DNA from 2 places in the Micromonospora echinospora genome. Region 2 is predicted to be linked to the other one. Evidence: riboswitches for the same ligand, from Rfam matches in the RefSeq annotation. Region 2 holds a riboswitch; the other holds the start of a gene.
What was found. Region 2 has a riboswitch for ZMP and ZTP ahead of GA0070618_RS10000 (bifunctional 5,10-methylenetetrahydrofolate dehydrogenase/5,10-methenyltetrahydrofolate cyclohydrolase). Riboswitches for the same ligand answer to the same signal wherever they lie in the genome.
Positions count from the first base shown of each region.

Region 1: linked by a shared signal. The riboswitch ahead of GA0070618_RS27490 (glycine hydroxymethyltransferase) and the one ahead of GA0070618_RS10000 (bifunctional 5,10-methylenetetrahydrofolate dehydrogenase/5,10-methenyltetrahydrofolate cyclohydrolase) in region 2 are both predicted to bind ZMP and ZTP.

Region 1 is NZ_LT607413.1:6,412,169-6,417,089, reverse strand. Features, by position in the region: gene GA0070618_RS27490 (glycine hydroxymethyltransferase) at 1-1,307, opposite strand, end outside; ZMP/ZTP riboswitch at 1,325-1,414, opposite strand; gene GA0070618_RS27485 (metallophosphoesterase family protein) at 1,545-2,420, shown strand; gene GA0070618_RS27480 (hemerythrin domain-containing protein) at 2,442-2,939, opposite strand; gene GA0070618_RS27475 (S8 family peptidase) at 3,071-4,537, opposite strand; gene GA0070618_RS27470 (NAD(P)H-hydrate dehydratase) at 4,684-4,921, opposite strand, start outside.
Region 2 is NZ_LT607413.1:2,187,773-2,192,693, forward strand. Features, by position in the region: gene dnaB (replicative DNA helicase) at 1-360, shown strand, start outside; gene GA0070618_RS10000 (bifunctional 5,10-methylenetetrahydrofolate dehydrogenase/5,10-methenyltetrahydrofolate cyclohydrolase) at 388-1,248, opposite strand; ZMP/ZTP riboswitch at 1,271-1,355, opposite strand; gene GA0070618_RS10005 (maleylpyruvate isomerase N-terminal domain-containing protein) at 1,435-2,112, opposite strand; gene GA0070618_RS10010 (TFIIB-type zinc ribbon-containing protein) at 2,316-2,717, opposite strand; gene GA0070618_RS10015 (phosphoribosyltransferase) at 2,735-3,373, opposite strand; gene GA0070618_RS10020 (glycosyltransferase 87 family protein) at 3,383-4,684, opposite strand; gene GA0070618_RS10025 (putative bifunctional diguanylate cyclase/phosphodiesterase) at 4,753-4,921, opposite strand, start outside.

The DNA of each region.
Region 1 (4,921 bases), 3.6 Mb from region 2:
CGGGTCTGGCTGAGCACGGTGTGGATCAGGTCGGCGGTCTCGTCCATCTGGTCGGTGCCGAGGCCCCGCGTGGTCAGCGCCGGGGTGCCGATCCGGATGCCGGAGGTGTACCACGCCCCGTTCGGGTCCTGCGGGACGGCGTTGCGGTTGGTCACGATGCCGGAGTCCAGCAGGGCCTGCTCGGCCTGCCGGCCGGTCAGCCCGTAGCCGGTCACGTCGATGAGCACCAGGTGGTTGTCGGTGCCCCCGGTGACCAGGGTGGCCCCGCGCCGCAGCAGCCCCTCGGCGAGGGCGTGGGCGTTGGCGACAATGCGCTGCGCGTAGTCGGCGAAGTCGGGGCGGCGGGCCTCGGCCAGGGCGACCGCCTTGGCGGCCATCACGTGCGGCAGCGGGCCGCCGAGCACCATCGGGCAGCCCCGGTCCACCTGGTCGGCCAGCTCCGGGCCGCAGAGCACCATGCCGCCACGCGGTCCGCGCAGCGACTTGTGGGTGGTGGTGGTGACGATGTGCGCGTGCGGCACCGGGTCGAAGTCGCCGGTGAAGACCTTGCCGGCGACCAGCCCGGCGAAGTGCGCCATGTCCACCATGAAGGTGGCGCCCACCTCGTCGGCGATCTCCCGCAGGATCCGGAAGTTGACCTTCCGGGGGTACGCGGAGTAACCGCCGACCAGGATCAGCGGCTTGAACTCCCGGGCCGCCTCGGCGACCTTGTCGTAGTCGACCAGCCCGGTGGTCGGGTCGGTGCCGTAGCTGCGCTGGTCGAACATCTTGCCGGAGATGTTCGGCCGGAAGCCGTGGGTGAGGTGACCGCCGGCGTCCAGTGACATGCCGAGCATCCGCTGGTTGCCCAGCTCACGGCGGAGCGCGAACCAGTCGGCCTCGGTCAGGTCGTTGACGTGCCGGGCCTGCGCCCGCTTCAGCGCCGGGGCCTCGACCCGGTCGGCCAGGATCGCCCAGAAGGCGACCAGGTTGGCGTCGATGCCCGAGTGCGGCTGCACGTACGCGTGCGCGGCCCCGAACAGCTCTCGGGCGTGCTCGGCGGCGAGCGCCTCGACGGTGTCGACGTTCTGGCAGCCGGCGTAGAACCGGCGGCCCACGGTGCCCTCGGCGTACTTGTCGCTGAACCAGTTGCCCATCGCCAGGAGGGTGGCCGGGGAGGCGTAGTTCTCGCTGGCGATGAGCTTCAGCGACTCCCGCTGGTCGGCCAGCTCGGCGCCGATGGCGTCGGCGACCCGGGGCTCGACGGCGCGGATCGCCTCAAGGGCGCTGCGGAAAGCGGTGGACTCGGCGTTCGGCGACGACGGCATGCGACCTCCAGTACGGTGCGGAAGGCCCAGGCGCTCGGCGTGCGTCCTCATGACGGGGCCGCTTCCCGATGGTGCTCCATCCCCACGCGCCAGTCACGGCCCACCGGCGATCCTACCGGGTCGGGCGGCCGGCCTCCGGCGAGGCTCCGCCCGGGCTGGAGCGGGGCGCGAGCGCGCCGCCGCCGGGGCCGTGCGCGGGGACGCTGGCCCGGCGGCGGTGTCCGTAAGATCGTCGTCATGGTGGGGGAGGGCGGCGGCAGCCTGGTCGCGATCAGTGATCTGCACGTCGGATACGCGGACAACCGCCGGATCGTCGACGAGCTGCGGCCGGAGTCGCCGGAGGACTGGCTTCTCGTCGCCGGGGACGTCGGCGAGACGGTGTCGCACATCGAGTGGGCGCTCGGCCAGTTGCGCGAGCGGTTCGCCAGGGTGGTCTGGGTGCCCGGCAACCACGAGCTCTGGACGCCGGCCACCGATCCGGTGACGTTGCGGGGCGAGGAGCGCTACCGGCACGTGGTCGACCTGTGCCGCCGGCTCGACGTGGTCACCCCGGAGGACCCGTACGAGATCTGGCGCGGTCCGGAGGGGCCGGTGCGGATCGTGCCGCTCTTCCTCGGGTACGACTACACCTTCCTCCCCGACGGCATGGACCGGGAGGAGGCGCTGGCCGAGGCGCACCGTACCGGGATCGTCTGCACCGACGAGTACCTGCTCCACCCCGACCCGCACCCGAGCCGGCAGGCGTGGTGCGCGGCGCGGCTGGCGCAGACCCGGGCCCGCCTCGACGCGCTCGACGAGATGCCGACCGTGCTGGTCAACCACTATCCGTTGGTGCGGGAGCCGACCCGGATCCTGCGGTTCCCGATCTTCGCCCAGTGGTGCGGCACGACCGCCACCGCCGACTGGCACCTGCGCTACCGGGCCGCCGTGGTCGTCTACGGTCACCTGCACATCCCCCGCACCAGCGTGTACGACGGGGTGCGGTTCGAGGAGGTCTCGGTGGGCTATCCGCGCGAGTGGAAGCGCCGGCCGAACCCACCACGGCTGCGGCGGATCCTGCCGACGCCGCCCGGTGAGCTACCGGAGTGGCCGGCGATTCAGCCGCTCCGGTAGCCGGGCCGTCCGGGGTCGGGCTCAGGCGGTCACCGCGTCGAGCGCCTTCTTCAGCGCCTTCGGCGCGGTCGGGGTGCGCGGCGCGTCCGGGCGCAGCGCGAGCATCCGCTCACCGATCTCCTGCAACTGCTTGCGGCCGAGCGCCTCCCGCACCTTGGGGAACCACTCCTGCTCCTCCTCGACGTGGTGCGTCACGTTCTCGATCAGCACCGTCGTCTTGGCCACGAAGCGTTCGTCGTCGGCGTCCATGCTGGCCAGCTCGACGCAGAGCACGTCGGCGACGTGGTGTTCCTCGTACGACTCGAGGATGTCGTCCTCCAGGTCGGGCAGGAGCCGGCGGATCTCCGGGTACATCACCTCGTTCTCGAGGTAGGTGTGTACGGTCAGCGCCTCCAGGATCTGGTTCACCAGCTCCTGCCGCCGCTTCGGCGGACCGTCCTGGGCGTCCTGGAACTCCCGGAACAGGCGGCGCATCTCCTTGTGGTCCTCTTTGAGCAGCACGATCGCGTCGGTGGACACCGTTGACCTCCTCGGGTGGGCTGGTGATCGCCCTGCTACCCCCGGTCGGGCCGGGCAAAACAGACCTCACCCGGACGGGTGAGGGGCCCGGCGCGCGCGCCGGGCCCCTCACCGTGGTGGGCGTGCCGTGGTTACCGGACGGCCTCGTGGGCGTCGACCATGCCCGCGCCGTAGAAGCCGTTGCGGGCCCCGCCGGAGCAGGTGGCGTCGTAGGCGTCACCCAGCAGCGGCACCGGGTTGTACACCCCGGCCGGGCAGGACACCGGGTCGGCGGTGCGCTCCAGGAACGCCGCCAGCTGACCCGGGTTCATTCCCGGGTGGGCCGAGGCGGCCAGGGCGGCCACGCCGGTCGCGTGCGGGCCCGACATCGAGGTGCCCTGCTTGTAACCCCAGCCGTTGGTCCGGGTCACCACGTTGAACGTGGTGGACAGGATCGCGTCGGAGGTGGTGGAGCGGGCGCCCTGGGTGCGGAAGCGGGTGTCGCCGCCGGGCGCGGTCACGTCGACCACACCCTGCCCGTACGAGCTGTAGTAGCTCTTCGCCCCGGTCGGGCCGACCGCCGAGACGGTCACCACGCCCGGCGCCTCGCCCGGCAGGACGAGGCAGGCGCTGTTGACCTCCCGCACCTCGGGCGTGCCGTTGTTCGGGCTGCCCGTGTCGACGTTCTTGTGCGCCAGGTCGTAGTTGGAGTTGCCGGCGGACGCCACGTGCAGCACGCCCTTGCCCTGCGAGTACCGGATGGCCCGCTGCACGGCCTGCCACACCGGACGCTGCCGGGCGTCGTTGCGGCAGTTCAGCTCCCACGGGTCGATGTAGTAGCTGTTGTTGGTCAGCTGCATGCCGTGCTCGGCGGCCCAGAGGAAGCCGCAGACCGCCGCCTCGGGGAAGATGTAGCCGTCGTCGTTGACGACCTTGACGGCCGCCACCTTGACGCCCGGGGCGACGCCGGTGACGCCCACCCCGTTGATCGCGGCGGCGATGGTCCCGGCCACGTGCGTGCCGTGGTCGGAGGTGGTCGGGTTCCAGGACGCCTCGGTGGTGTCCGGGACGCCGCCGATGCAGCTCGCGCTCTTGTCCTTGGCGATCTGGCTGGCCAGGTCCGGGTGGCTGCTGGAGATGCCGCTGTCCAGCACCCCGACCACGACGTTCGGGCTGCCGGTGGTGACCGCGTGTGCCTGCGGCAGGTTGATCATCGGCATGTCCCACTGCTGGCCGAAGAGCGGCTCGCCGGTCGGGTCGGCGCTGGTCGAGGTGAGATCGGTCAGCTCCACCGTCTCGCCCTCGTCCAGCGCGGTGCCCAGTCCGGCGGTGGAGGCAACCGAGTCGACCCCGGCGCCGGCGACCTGCCGGGCGAAGTCGGGGTTGGTCGAGCGGACCACCAGCACGCCGATCTGGTCGTACGTGGCGACCACGGTGCCCTGCGCGGCCTTCGCGCGGGCCACCGCCCGGTCCGTCGACGCGCCCTGCGGCGCGAGCACCAGGAACGTCGTCTCCGGACCGGCTGCGGACGCCGGAGCCAGCCCACCGGTGACGGCGAGGCCGACACCGAGCGCCACGGTCGAGGCCGCGGCAAGTGTCTTGCGACGGATGAACTTCACACACACTCCCAGGGGGCTGTTCCCGCCGGTCGCGGATCCGTTCGGGGCACGCGTCCGGCGGGGGCGGGCGAGGTGCCCGCCCTCGGTTGACCAGCGTAGGGAGCGGGTGTGGCGTTACACACATCCGTTCGGTCAGACGCGACCTGTCAGACGGTGGCCAACACCTGGGGTATCTCGTCGAGCAGTTCGCGGGCCAGGAAGCCGATCCGACCGTAGCGGGGAACCAGCCGCTGTCCGCTGACCGCGTGCGCGAACGCCGCCCAGCAGGCGGCCTGCTCGGGGTCGGCGCCCCGGGACAGCAGTCCGGCCAGCAGCCCCGCCCGGACGTCGCCACTGCCGGAGGTGCCCAGACCCGCGTCGCCGCTCTCCTCCCGCCACCGCCGG
Region 2 (4,921 bases):
ATGACGTCGCCGAAGCGCACAGAGAGCCGGCAGCAGGAGGTCGCGGACCTGTCCCGAGGGCTCAAGCTCCTCGCCAAGGAGGTCGAGTGCCCGGTCATCGCGGTGAGTCAGCTGAACCGTGGTCCCGAGCAGCGCACCGACAAGCGACCCCAATTGTCTGATTTGCGTGAGTCTGGCTCGATTGAACAAGATGCTGACGTTGTAATCCTTTTGCATCGAGACGACTACTACGACAAGGAGTCGCCTCGGGCCGGGGAGGCGGATTTCATTGTTGCCAAGCATCGGAATGGACCGACCGACACCGTGACCGTGGCCGCGCAACTTCACCTGTCGCGGTTCGTCGACATGGCGATCGTCTGACGGCCGTTCCCGTTCTGCGCTTCCGGCTCAGTCGGCACCGAGTTGGCGTGTCGCCGCCTCCACCGTCTGGGCCAGCAGGACCGCGATGGTCATCGGTCCGACCCCGCCCGGAACCGGGGTGATCAGGCTGGCCCGCTCGCGGGCGGATGCGAAGTCGACGTCACCGATGTTGCCCGGGTGGTAGCCGGCATCGACCACCACCGCGCCGGGCTTGATGTCCGCCCCGGTGATCAGGCGCGGCCTGCCGACGGCGGCGACCAGGACGTCGGCCTCGCGGGTGATCGCGGAGAGACCGGTCGTCCGGGAGTGGCAGTAGGTGACCGTGGCGTCCCGCCCGAGCAGGAGCAACCCGGCCGGTCTGCCCAGGATGGGGCTTCGGCCCACCACCACGGCGTGCTTGCCGGCCAGGTCGACCCGGTATTCGTCGAGTAACCGCAGGATGCCGCCGGGCGTGCAGGAGACGAAGCCGGGCAGCCCGAACCCCATCGCCGCGAAGGAGCGCATGGTGACGCCGTCGACGTCCTTCTCCGGGGTGATGGCCTCGAAGGCGGCGCGTTCGTCGATGTGCGCCCCGACCGGGTGCTGGAGGAGGATGCCGTGCACCTCGGGGTCGCGGGACAGTGCGGCGATCGTCCCGACGAGTTCGTCCGTGGTGGTCGAGGCGGGCAGGGCGACGTGTCGGGAGCGGATTCCGGCCTGCTCGCAGCGGTTGCGTTTCATCCGGACGTAGGTGGCGGAGGCCGGGTCGTCGCCGACCAGCACGGTCGCCAGGCATGGGGCGGTGCCGGTGCGTCGCCGCAGGTCGGCGGCGGTGGCGGAACTGGTGTCGACGATGCGCCGGGCGAGGTCACGGCCGTCCATCAGCCGGGCCGGGGGCGTCTGGGCCATGGGGCACTCCTGAGCCTTGTGGAAGGGGCGCCCAGGCGTACGGCATCGACGGTCGTCGGGCCGCTCCCCGGTGGTGCTCCACCTCAACGCCAGTAACGGCCCGGTTCACAGTGTAGTCGTCAGTACCGGTCCTGGCTGGCGGCCGCGGTGGCGCGGCGTCCGTTGATCCCGGTGGCGGGAACCGGTTCAGCCCAGCAGCGGGAACCAGCCGGCGACCTCGCCCAGTTCGGTCCGGTCGGCGTCGGTGAGCGGGAGCCGGCCGGTCGCCTTCAGCAGGTACTCCTCGTCGGTCCAGCCGGCGGGCCGGACCGCGTCGTCGCTGAGCAGGCCGTCCATCGTCGTCACCGCCACCGTACGGGCCAGCGGGCCCGGTCCCGGCGGGTCGGGCAGGTCGACGGTGAGGTCGAGGTGGTGCACCGCCGCCTCGGTGGTCAGGGTGGCGAGCAGGTCGGCGACCCGGAGCACGTGTCCCTGGGTGCTCACCACTTGGTCCGGGTCGGCGGCGGTCGCCGCGCCGACGGCGGCCGGGGCGGTCTCGGTCCAGAGCCGGACCACTCCGGTGGGACGGTCGAAGGCGACGGCGGACCGGCGGGCCCACCAGGCGTGGCGGGCGGAGTCGGTGTCGCCGGCCGGGAACGACCGCCAGTAGGTGACGTCGTCGACGTCGGCTGGGCCGTGGGCGGGGCTGGCCAGGGCGACCAGCGCGCGTTGGGCGTCGGCGAGCAGGTGGTGGAGCAGGTCGGCGACGAGCCAGCCCCGGCAGCGGGTGGGTCGTTGCAGTTCGTGATCGTCGAGGTCACCGACGACGGCGGTGATGCCCGCGTACGCCTCGGCGAGCGCCTCGTGCTGCCGGAACTCGGTCATGGTGCCGAGCGTCGCACGGCTGGTGGTGTTCCGCCCGGTCGACGGGCGACCGGACCGGTGGGTTCCGGTCCGGTCGCGCCGGTTCGGTTCGGCTCACCGGGCACCGGGTGGTGGGCCAGGAGCATCGGGTGGGTCGGTCCGAGGACCGTCGGGCGGGTCCGCCGCCGGCCGCCGGGCGGGCCGGCGGCGGAGCGCCGGGTGGATCAGCCGAAGAAGTCGCCGAGGAAGCCGTGCTGCTTCTTGCGGCGGTAGTGCCCGTGGTAGCCGTGGTGCTGGTGGCCGTGGCTGCCGTAGGCGGGTGCGGGCGCGGCCGGGTAGCCCGGCGGCGGGGGCGGGGGCGGGGGTACGGCGCCGTAACCGGGCTGGTGCGGCGGGGGCGGCGGAGGGGCGTAGCCACCCGGCTGGCCGGGGGCGTGCCCCGGTGCCTGGCCGGGCGGTGGCGCGGCCGGGTTCTGCTTGTTCCAGTTGGCCTCCGCCTCGAACAGCTTTTCGAGTTCGCCGCGGTCGAGGAAGATCCCCCGACACTCGCCGCACTGGTCGACGACGACTCCGCTGCGCTCGTACTGGCGCATTTCTCCTCGGCACTTGGGACAGGTGAGCTGCATCTCTCGACGGTACCCGGTCAACCTGAGGATGCCCCGGCGAGCGCTCCGGTGACTTCCTGGTCGGAGACCTCGTGGAAGTCGTCGTAGTAACGGCTGACCGCGCCGAAGTCGGGGGGTGTCTGGACGCAGACCACCTGGTCGGCTTCGGCGGCGAGCATGTCGTACGCCTCCTGGGAGCCGACCGGGACGGCGACCACGACGCGGCGGGCACCGAGGTGGCGGGCCACCTGGACGGCGGCGCGGGCGGTGGCGCCGGTGGCGAGGCCGTCGTCGACGACGACGGCGGTCCGGCCGGTCAGGTCCAGTGGTGGACGGCCGGCTCGGTAGAGCTGCTCCCGGCGGTCCAGTTCGGTCTGTTCGCGGCGGACGACCTGGGCGATCTCGTCGGGGTCGATCCGGCTGGCGACCGCGTCGTTGAGGACCCGCACGTTGGCGGGGCCGAGCGCGCCGAAGGCCACCTCGGGTGCCCAGGGCATGCCGAGTTTGCGGACCACCAGGACGTCCAGGGGAGCGCCGAGTCGGTCGGCGACCACCTGGGCGACCGGGACGCCGCCCCGGACGAGCCCGAGTACGACGACGTCCGGCTGGCCGGTGAGTCCGCCGAGCCGGTCGACGATCGCCTTTCCCGCTTCGGCACGGTTGCGGTAGGTGGTCATGTCTCAGGTCTACGCCCTGTCGGCCGCCCGCGCAGGGGAGTCGGCGGAAGAGGAGCCGTCGGGTGCGGCGAGTCGGAGCGCGGGTGCCCAGACCAGGAGGGCGAGTGGGTAGAGCAGGTATCCGAAGCGGGTGGCCGGCATCAGGGCGATCGCGGCGAGGAGGCCGTACCCGCAGATCAGGGCGCTGGTGGCGGCGGTGCGGGGCGGACGGCGCAGCAGGCGCACGGCGATCGCGAGTCCGGCTGCGACCAGCAGGACGGTGGCGACGGCGCGTCCGGCGGGGAGGCTGGTGGCGATCAGGTGGCCGGGGAACGGGGAGGCGGCGGGGCTGGTGACGAGGCCTTGGCCGAGGGGGAAGCGGAGCACGTTCTCGACCAGGGCGTCGCGGTCGACGAGGAGGGCGGGCAGGAGGGCGGCGGCGGGCAGGCCGAACGCGCCGGCGGCGTAGCGTCCTCCGGCCCGGCGGGTGACCGCCCAGAAGAGCAGGACGAGGGCGATCGGCCAGGCGAACAGCTTGAGTGCCCCGGCGAGGCCGACGGCGAGTCCGGCGCGGCCGGGGCGTCCGGTGGCGGCGTGGGCGAGGGCGAGCAGGCAGAGCGCGAGGACGGGCAGGTCGTCGCCGCCGGTGGCGAGGGTGAGGGCGCAGACCGGTAGGACGGTGGCGGTCTGGACGGCGCGGAGCAGCGCGGCGTCGGTGCGGGTGCGGTTACCTGCGGCAGCGTGGCGACCGGTGTTGTCGCGCAGGGTGCGGACGGCGAGGGCGAGGGTGAGCGCGGTGGCCAGGGCGAACCAGACGCGTGCGTCGGTCCACCAGGTGTCGAGGGCGGCCCGGGGCAGGCCGAAGAGGGCCATGCCGGGTTGGTACGGGGTGTAGCCGAGCAGTTGTTCCCCCGGCGGCAGGGCGGCGATGGCGTCGTGGCCGAGGTAGGGGGTGCCGTCGTGGATCAGCCGCGCCCCGGAGTGTTCGACGACGACGACCTCCTCCTGCGCCCGGTCGGTGCGCCCGGCCGACCGTTGCGCGGACTGCCACGCGAGCGGGAGGAGGGCGGTGGTCGTCCAGGTCAGGGCGGTGATCGCCGAGCGGGCGGTGGTGCCGGCCAGCGGGCTGTCGGGGCGGCGTCGGCGGGCGAGGAGCTGGCCGGCCACGAGGAGGGCGGCGACGAGGTAGCCGATGCCGGCGACCGCCCCCCAGGCCCGGTGGGGCGGGAGGGTGGAGGTGGCGGCGGTGATTCCGGCGAAGGCGGCCGAGGCGGCGTAGAGGCCGAGGTCGAGGGGGAGTCCGCCGGCCGCACCGTCGATCGTCTGCCAGATCCGGCGGGCGCGTGAGGGCGGGCGCTGCCCGGAGGGTGCGGAGCTGCTGCGGGGCGCGGGCCGACTGGTCACGCGGGAGAGTGTGGCAGACGGTCCGTCCGGTTCCGTCCGTTCGGTCGGCGGCCGGGGGCGAGCCGGATCACCGCGCCGGCGTCGTGCAGGGGTGGGGCGAGGGTGCCGGGTCGGCCGCCGGCCCCCCGGTGCAGGGCGGCGAGGAAACGGTTGGCGGGCATCGGG